DNA from 3 places in the Psychrobacillus sp. FSL H8-0510 genome. Region 2 is predicted to be linked to each of the others. Evidence: riboswitches for the same ligand, from Rfam matches in the RefSeq annotation. Region 2 holds a riboswitch; each other region holds the start of a gene.
The links. Region 2 has a riboswitch for cobalamin ahead of MHI40_RS18985 (hypothetical protein). Riboswitches for the same ligand answer to the same signal wherever they lie in the genome.

Region 1 (3,208 bases), 3.1 Mb from region 2:
ATTTCCGTGTTGGTTTTGATAACTGGTTCTCGGAAACTTCTTTATATGAGAACGGCAAAATTGAAGTGGCTTTAGATAAGTTACGTGCAAATGGTCATATTTTTGAAGAAGAAGGAGCTACATGGTTCCGTTCGACGACATTTGGAGATGATAAGGATCGCGTGCTTATTAAAGGTGATGGTTCTTTCACTTATTTATTACCAGATATTGCGTACCATGAAGATAAGTTAGTTCGTGGATTCGATCAACTGATTAATATTTGGGGAGCAGACCACCATGGCTATATTCCACGTATGAAAGCAGCCATTGAAGCACTTGGATATGAGCGTGAAAAACTAGAAGTATCGATTATTCAAATGGTCCAATTATATAAAGACGGCGAAAAAATGAAAATGAGTAAACGTACAGGTAAAGCTGTTACCATGCGTGAACTTGTAGAAGAAGTAGGACTGGATGCAGTACGTTATTTCTTCGGTATGCGTTCAGGTGACTCACATATGGATTTCGATTTAGACTTAGCTGTTTCTCAATCCAATGAAAACCCAGTATTCTACGCTCAATATGCACACGCACGTATTTGTTCGATTTTACGTTCAGCAGAAACGCAAGGAATGAAAGTATCGACTGATTCACTTGAATTATTGCAAAGTGAAAAAGAATTAGACTTACTTAAAAAAATTGGTGACTTCCCACAGATAGTTGCAGATGCTGCAAAACTTCGTGCTCCTCACCGTATTGCAATCTATATCCAAGAACTAGCAACGACTTTCCATAGCTTCTATAACGCAGACAAAGTATTAAATGCGGATAATCTTCCTCAAACAGAAGCTCGTCTGGCACTAGTAACTGCTGCGCGAGAAACAATTGCAAATGCCTTACGTTTACTAGGTGTATCTGCTCCAGAACAAATGTAATACAAACTGCAAACCCTCGACTTCGGTCGAGGGTTTTTTAAAATACAGATAGATATTATGATGGAAGTAATTCCCGGTACGAGGGTAAATGCCCCGCCAGAGTAAGTAAACACAGTTTCATCCGCGAGTATTTCAAACGGGAGCGCAAGTAATAGGGCTTCCAAAGCGGGTAACCACCAATCATTCGCGAGTAATCCAATAGACGAGAGTAATATCACCAACCTGGAGAAAGATGTACATTATCTCAAAGGTCAGGCAACGCTTCACTCAAAACGAAGTCGACAGTTGTATAAAATAAGGTATAATGAAGGCAAAGCAATATGAATAATTTAATGCATAGAGGTGCTCTCGCAATGGATTGCTGGAGTTAAAAGGGAAGCTGGTTAAAGTCCAGCACGGTCCCGCCACTGTAAGTGATAGAACATATCACGAGTCAGAAAACCTGCCTATATGCTTTGCACCCGTTACCTACGAGGATAGGTTTGGTGTAGATCTGGCTCGTTGTGACTTCGCGCAGGTTTATACCTATCTATCTCTCATCATAGGATGGGAGATTTTTTATTGTCTAAATTAGGAGGAATGTAAAATGAAAAAACGATGGTTAATCGCTGTAATGGCGGTACTTTTATTAGTTGGATGCGCACAGGAAGAAACGAAAAAGGTAGAAAGTACTGAGACGGAGCAGTCGGCCAGTGAAAATATAGGATTCCCAATGACATTGACGGATGCCGTTGGAGAAGAAGTTACGTTAGAGGCAGCTCCGGAGAAAATCATCTCCATGATTCCTAGTAATACAGAGATCTTATTTGCACTTGGGTTGAATGAGGAAATTATAGGGGTAAACGATTTTGAAAGCTATCCAGAAGAGGCATTAGAGAAAGAAAAAATCGGTGGCATGGAGTTCAATGTGGAAAAAATCCTTTCGTTAGATCCGGACATTGTGTTTGCGCATGAATCGATTGTAGGAATGGCGGAAGCTGGACTGCAACAACTACGTGATTCGAATATTTTGGTGTATGTGGTGAGTGACGCTAAGGATTTTGATGAAACATATACAACTATTGAAGAAATGGGTCAAGCTACTGGGAAACTTAAAGAAGCCCAAAAAATTGTAGAAGACATGAAAGTAAAAGTAGAAGATATCCAACAAAAAGTACAAAAAGTAGAATCGAAGAAAACTGTATTTGTTGAAACTTCGGATGTTCCAGAAATTTATACAACAGGGAATGGAACGTTCATGCAAGAGATATTAAATATGTTGAATGCTACAAATATTATGGAGGATCAAGAAGGTTGGGTAAAAATTGATCCCGAAGAAATTGTAAGTCGTAACCCAGATGTAATGCTTATCACATACGATTACGTAGAAGGTATTGTAGAACAAGTGAAACAACGTGATGGATTTGATACAGTTACTGCTATTCAAAATGATGCAGTGATACAAGTAAATGAAGACACGACGAGCAGACAAGGTCCACGTTTAGTGGAAGGATTAGAAGAAATTGCGAAAGCAATCTATCCGGAGGCTTTTAGTGAGTAAATCAATGATCGGTTACATCATGTCCATTTTTGTGCTTTTGTTAGCAATTTGGCTTGGTGTATCGGTCGGTTCTGTGAAGGTGCCGATCCAAACGTTATGGGATACGGGGGCCGATGCGATAGCGACCAATATCGTTTGGAAGATTCGTATGCCGCGAGTGGTACTAGCTGGTTTAGTAGGTGCATCTTTGGCGATTGCTGGTGCTGCATTTCAAAGTTTGCTTAAAAACCCGCTTGCTGACCCCTATACATTAGGAGTCTCGTCCGGTGCCTCGGTCGGTGCTGTGGCTACGCTCTTTTTCGGGATTTCCATACCGTTTTTAGGGATATTTACATTACCTGTCTTTAGTATGGTTGGTGCGTTAGTGACAATGCTATTAGTTATTTCATTCGCCAAGCTAGTAGATCGTGGGATGAAAATGGAGACGATTATTTTAACAGGAATTATTTTTAGTTCCTTTTTGGGATCTGTAATTTCGTTAATGATTGCTTTAACTGGTGAAGAGTTGCGTCAAATTATTGGATGGTTGCTCGGTAGTGTGTCGATGCGAGGCTGGAGCTTTGTGCAGATGGCCTTACCTTTTGTTATTATCGGAACGTTTTTATTGTGGATAAACAGAAGAGAGCTTAATGCCATGCTGTTTGGGGAAGAACGTGCCAAGCACTTAGGAGTAGATGTGAAAAAGCGCAAAATGATGATACTTATTGGTGGGTCTATGCTAACTGGTACGGCCGTTTCTGTGTCAGGGACGATT
Region 2 (3,208 bases):
CTTTAATTGCTGTTCGGTTAAATATTGTGACTAGGAAAACACTTGGTGGATTGCAAACTGATCTCGACGGCCGGGTACTAAATAATAAAGGACTTGCCGTCCCTGGGCTTTATGCAGCCGGTGAAGTAACTGGCTTTGGTGGAGGAGGAGTTCATGGGTATCGCTCTTTAGAAGGGACATTTTTAGGTGGTTGTATCTTTACAGGAAGAGAAGCAGGAAGGGCCTTGGTTCGTAGCCTAAATCAAACTTAACTCGATTACTGAAGTTTCCTAATCTGAAATAGTTACGGACGACATGCGTTGTATATCCATGTCGTCTTTAACCAATTTACCGTAAGTATTTGTATATTTCTTCTCCAATTTGAGCAAGAATTCGTTTCGAAAGTAAATCATCTTCATCCTTTGATAAAACCGTTGCAATTAACTTTCGATTCCCTACATAAAAGATTCCAGCGTCGTGACGTGTTCCAGGAATCCATCCAGTCTTATTGGCTAACTCCCATGGCGTCATCCCATAATCAAAATTAGAGTATGGAGACGGTAACCTTTCAGGTAAACAATCACGTACCTGTTGTTTCTTCATCACTTCTACCATTTGACGGCTTGCTTTACCACTCACTAAATCTCCCATAGCCATCTTATGTAAAAGTATAGCTATATCCGCTGCTGCTATCCGATTAGCACCTTTGGGATTAGACTTACTCAACATGAGCTTGTTATAAAAAGTACTATATACCATTCCTGCTTCCTTCATAGAATTTTGGATATCGTCAACTCCTACAAGGTCGATTAGTAGATTAGTTGCCGTATTATCACTTTGAATAATCATCAGCATTATGATGTCTTGAAGGGGAAGAGATAATCCTGGAGTAAAATGTTGCAATACACCAGAACCTCCCACATACTCTTTTTCATTGAGGATGATTAAGTCCATTAAAGAAAAGTCTCCTCGATCCACTGCTCTATAAACTGAGGCCATGATTGGTACCTTAATGACACTTGCCGCATAAAAAAGCTCCTGTTCATTATGTTCCCATTTCTCCCCTGAATTTAAGTCCTCTAAGACGATTCCCCAAGTGCCTTTTGACTGTTCTACGAGTTTTTGTACCTCGCTCACAAGCTCTTCCAAAATTCTTCCCCCCTATAGAAAATCTATTTATTTTATTATAGACTAACACTTGTTTGAATATTACATTAATTATAAACTATAAAAAGCAAATAGATTTATAGATTTACAATAAAGCTCGGTTTTAACTTTCTATCAACTGAATATTAAATTTTTTATGTTATAGTAAAAGAACAATTGAATAATGTGTAGACTTAGGTGTTCGTTTACGAAAGTAAATGAACTTAAAAGGGAAGTCGGTGAAAAACCGACGCTGTCCCGCAACTGTAAATGGGAGCAATTCTACTATATCCACTGTATGTCATTATGGGAAGGATAGAAAAGCGATGACCATGAGCCAGGAGACCTGCCTATTTCAAGTACACACCAAAAACCTACGCGGATAGGGGGTGTTAAGTGCAGCTATGAACAAGCAAATGCTTGAAATTGCTGTCGTACGAAAAAGCGCAATGAAAACACTGGAGATATTGACTCTTTTCAGTGTGTATTTTGTTACGTTTCAAACGTCTCGACAACAACCAATCATATCCAACTAGCATCTTCTTTTAAAAGAGGATGCTTTTTTATGTTGAAGAAAGGAATGTTGAAATGACTATCGGCACGAAAGAAGATTATATAAATAGATTTAAAAATGTATTAATGACTAATAATATTGGAAGCTCATCCATTTCACTGGATTTGATATTTGAAGCCTTTGGAAAAGAAATTGATACTATCTCAGAAATACACGAACAAGACAAAACTAAATATGTACTCAATTTACAAAAAGCATATAAACAAATTAAAGGTGAGATTTCAGGAATGAAAGAAGATTAAATAAAAAAAGCGAACCGATTTTAATCGGTTCACTTTTTTATAGGTCTTGATAGTCTCTTTGAAATTTACCGCCGTCTTTTACTTCAGAATGATAAAGAGCTTTTAAAGCAAAGCTTTTCTCTAAATCATGCTCCTTCATAACCTCTTTTAAACGTTTGCTTAACTCTGGGCTATATTTCACTAGTTCTTCCATTTTCGATTTCGAATATTGCATGAATTGTACCTTCTTTCTACGTTGTTAGTCTATCTAGTATAGCACTGATACAGGTGTTTTCGCCCTAATTTGCTATAATTAAGTTCAGAGGTGAGTACATGCACAAAACTATTGGAATTCTTGCACATGTAGATGCTGGAAAAACTACTTTTTCAGAGCAACTGCTTTACCATACAAATACCATTAGACATAGAGGACGAGTGGACCATCAAGACTCGTTTCTTGATAGTCATACTATAGAGAAAAATAGAGGAATTACTATATTTGCCGATCAAGGAATCTTTACCTACAACAATTCTACCTACTATATTATCGATACTCCGGGACACGTCGATTTTTCTCCAGAAATGGAACGTGCTATCCAAGTGATGGACTATGCCATCATTATTATTAGTGCTGTAGACGGCATTGAAGGACATACGGAAACTGTTTGGCAATTACTGCGAAAACACCATGTCCCTACCTTTTTCTTTATCAATAAAACCGATTATGAAGGCACGGATCCAACAAGCGTTCTTGCTGAAATTCGCTCCACCTTATCAGAAAATGTGTGTGATATAACGACATCTTTTGACGAAGAACTAATTGAATTTCTTGCAGAGCGAGATGAAGTTCTCTTAGAAACTTATATGGACAGTGGATTCGATAAAGACTTATGGACACAAACGCTTAAACAAATGGTGAAAGAAAACAAAATCTTTCCTTGTGCTAGTGGTTCAGCATTGAAAGATATAGGTATTGTCGAATTTCTAGAAAAACTAGATTCGTTAACCACTACTTCCTATAAATCAGACGATGTATTTGCAGCACAGGTGTATAAGATAAGACATGATGAAAGTGGGAATCGTGTTACCTATTTGAAGTTAGTGAATGGGACATTGAAAGTACGCGACAGTGTAACTTACAATGAACAAACTGAAAAAATAACGCAAATCCGCCAATATAGCGGCAATAAATTTAAAACTACAGATCAGGCTATAGCAGGTGAACTAGTAGCTGTTACTGGCTTAACAAATGCCTCCATTGGGGATGGGCTCGGTGTATTCGCCCAGA
Region 3 (3,208 bases), 3.5 Mb from region 2:
AATAATGGATATGCCCCTTTTTCCTTCGCAAGCTCCGCAGAAGCTTTAATCGTTAAGTATGCAATTTTTTCATACAATGAATCCGCAAGCTCAACCGCTTCATCAGACTCCCAGCGAATACTCTTTAGTGCCAGTAAATGATGCCATCCAAATGTCCCAAGCCCAATCCCTCTGTACCTAGAATTTGTACGTTCCGCCTGAGGAACTGGAATCATATTTAGATCAATCACATTGTCGAGCATCCGAACCTGAATTTTTATAAGCTTTTCTAATACATCTGCCGGAACTGCATTCCCTAAGTTTATAGACGACAGATTACATACGACAAAATCCCCTGGTTTACGACGAGTGACAATGATATCGTCTTCAATTTGAATCGACTCAAATGTAGTTGCACTTTGGTTTTGGAAAATTTCCGTACAAAGATTACTACTATAAATCATCCCTGCATGCTTGTTAGGGTTGCTGCGATTGACTTCATCGCGGTAAAACATAAACGGTACTCCTGTCTCTAGCTGAGAACGCATAATTCGCTTCATCAAGTCGATAGCGGGAACAGTTTCACGAGACAAGCGATGATCGCTAACACATTCCTCGTACTTTTGGCGGAATGATCCATCGCCACGTTTTTCATCATAAAAGTCCTCCAAAGAATAGCCTTTAAGCTGACGAACTTCATGAGGGTCAAATAAATGCCATTCCTCTCTAGCATCGACTTTCTCCATGAATAAATCGGGCAAACATACACCAGTAAAAATATCGTGCGCTCGTAGTCGTTCATCACCGTTATTTAAACGTAAATCTAAAAATGTAAATATATCTTTATGCCAAACATCTAAATACACAGCTACTGCCCCTTGGCGTTGCCCAAGCTGATCAACACTTACTGCTGTATTATTAAGTTGTTTAATCCAAGGAAGCACACCACTGGAAGCACCAACAAAACCTCTAATAGAAGATCCACGGCTACGCACTTTGCCCATATACACACCTATACCCCCGCCAAATTTGGATAGGGTTGCAACGTCCGTATTGCTATCGTAGATTCCTTGAAGGCTATCGTCTACCGTATCGATAAAGCAGCTAGAGAGCTGTCCATGAGGCTTACCTGCATTAGATAGTGTTGGTGTTGCTACTGTCATATATAGGTTGCTCATCGCCCAATAGGATTCTTTTACTTTCTCTAAACGATTTTCTTGCTCATCCTTCATCAGTGTCATTGCAATAATAAGCCAACGTTCCTGAGGCAGTTCGACTATTGTTTTATCAAAGTCCTTCGCTACATATCGATCTAATAGTGTTTTTAGACCGATATAAGTAAATAAATAATCTCTTTCCTGTACGAGGATTTCAGATAGCTGCTCTAGTTCTTGTAGTGAGTATGCTTGTTTAAGACGTTTATCGTAAATGCCTTTATCACTTAACAGTTGAACATTACTAGCAAACTTTGTGTACACTGCATCCACAGTTGTGTTTCTTCTCTCAGCTACTTGTTCATACACCTGCGCTAAATGAACTCTTGCTGCTACAAAGGTCCAGTACGTTTCTTGTTCATCTAGAAAACTTAATGCTTCTAGTGACATTGACTTCGACCAAGCAGCTATTGTACCTTCCGGGTGTTTTTGCATCCATCTTTCATGTGTTTTTATAAGAGGAGTAATTTTTTCCTCCCCAAATTCTTTTGTTAGATTATGTAGGACTTCTTGTTTCGTTGTGTTTGAGATGATTGTCATTTGAATTCCTCCTATTTTTTAAACGGTTACAGTTATGTGGCACTTCCCTCCAAACCACAAAACAAAAAAAGCGATGACACAGCCATCTTCGGCTGAGACATCGCTCAAAATTAAAAGTGTAGGATACAACAAGACATATCAATCATTCGAGATAGAGGCCTTCGCTCCCACCTCTCAACCCCCGAAGAAAGTGTTGCTTACCGATGAAAAGGCAGGTCTACTGGCTCGTGTTTCATCCTTCTGTTGTCCTTCCCACGATCACTCGCAGTGGCTATTCAACAGTCGTCCACACTTACAGTTGCGGGGACAGCTTCGGCATTTTACCGAATTCCCTTTTAAACCATAAAGGTACCTTTTCATCGTTAACATACTATATATTGTGTTTAGTTCATTTATATAATCTAACATATTGTGTTTAACTGAGCAACTCCTAATTCAAGCTGTCAATTCTCTAGGGGAACTAATACATCAAGTGATTCAGCGATTTTTAGCTAAAATCACTTGATATTATTTTTGCAAACATTACTTTTGACCACTCAATCGACCCTCACTCTTTAGGGTGAAGAAATACCAGGATTTTACCATCCTGTGCTTCATTCGAATAGAGTTCAGCTTCATTATCTGGAACTCCAATTTCCATAAGAGCATGTTTTAATCCTCCAGAACCAGAGTTGGCTCCTACTACTGCTCCGCCAATTGTTGTAATAATTGGACCTGCAGCCAACACAGCACCAAACCCTGGGATTAATATAGTGGATAACCCTGCTATCACCCCTGCTATTCCAATTGCTCCTCCAGTTACAGCTCCAACAATTGCTCCATCCTTTGTGGAGGGTTTTAATTCCTGTGCGATTTCAGATGTTTCATTTATATTTTTAGCAATAACTGAAATTTCTTCGGTTGTATAGCCCTTCGCTTTTAAATCTTCCACAACTTCAGCTGCTTGTTGTTCATTTTCGTATACGCCAACAATATGATTCTTCATTAAAAATTACCTCCTGATTGCTTTTCCTATGTATTCTTTACCCGATCTTTAGTTCTTCTAGACACCTTAAAGCTTCAATCCCTATATAATTTAAGTGAACACGTTCACAATCTTTTATTTCAAAATAAATAACCAGTAGTAGGGACAATCATTATCCAATATTCATCCTTTTTCCTTAACAAATTCTTTCTTTTAAAGAGAGACGTGCTTTTCTTATTTCACTAAGTAGTCCATACCAAATCCACTCAAAAAAAGCACTGCCAGAGGCAATGCTTTTTCCCTATAGTTTTAGTCCTACTCCACGAACTACTTAACAAAATTCGCCAACTTATTTAAAGAAATACGATAACTGCAAGAACCACTGCTAAAATAATGCGATAAATTGCGAACGGCATTAATTTAACGCGTGAGATTAATTTCAAGAAGAACTTAATAGAAATAAGTGCAAAAACAAATGCACTAATAAATCCTACTATATAAAAACTCAAGT

Region 1: another riboswitch for cobalamin. It lies ahead of MHI40_RS02975 (ABC transporter substrate-binding protein); the one in region 2 lies ahead of MHI40_RS18985 (hypothetical protein).
Region 3: another riboswitch for cobalamin. It lies ahead of MHI40_RS01110 (ribonucleoside-diphosphate reductase subunit alpha); the one in region 2 lies ahead of MHI40_RS18985 (hypothetical protein).

The regions. Positions count from the first base shown of each region.
Region 1 covers NZ_JBBOYZ010000001.1:595,241-598,448, forward strand. Annotated here, with positions in the region: gene argS (arginine--tRNA ligase) at 1-914, shown strand, start outside; cobalamin riboswitch at 1,238-1,378, shown strand; gene MHI40_RS02975 (ABC transporter substrate-binding protein) at 1,501-2,454, shown strand; gene MHI40_RS02980 (FecCD family ABC transporter permease) at 2,459-3,208, shown strand, end outside.
Region 2 covers NZ_JBBOYZ010000001.1:3,720,162-3,723,369, forward strand. Annotated here, with positions in the region: gene MHI40_RS18975 (FAD-binding dehydrogenase) at 1-251, shown strand, start outside; gene MHI40_RS18980 (serine hydrolase) at 328-1,128, opposite strand; cobalamin riboswitch at 1,305-1,493, shown strand; gene MHI40_RS18985 (hypothetical protein) at 1,714-1,941, shown strand; gene MHI40_RS18990 (hypothetical protein) at 1,979-2,155, opposite strand; gene MHI40_RS18995 (translation factor GTPase family protein) at 2,254-3,208, shown strand, end outside.
Region 3 covers NZ_JBBOYZ010000001.1:213,523-216,730, reverse strand. Annotated here, with positions in the region: gene MHI40_RS01110 (ribonucleoside-diphosphate reductase subunit alpha) at 1-1,733, opposite strand, end outside; cobalamin riboswitch at 1,927-2,104, opposite strand; gene MHI40_RS01105 (general stress protein) at 2,281-2,718, opposite strand; gene MHI40_RS01100 (undecaprenyl-diphosphate phosphatase) at 3,051-3,208, opposite strand, start outside.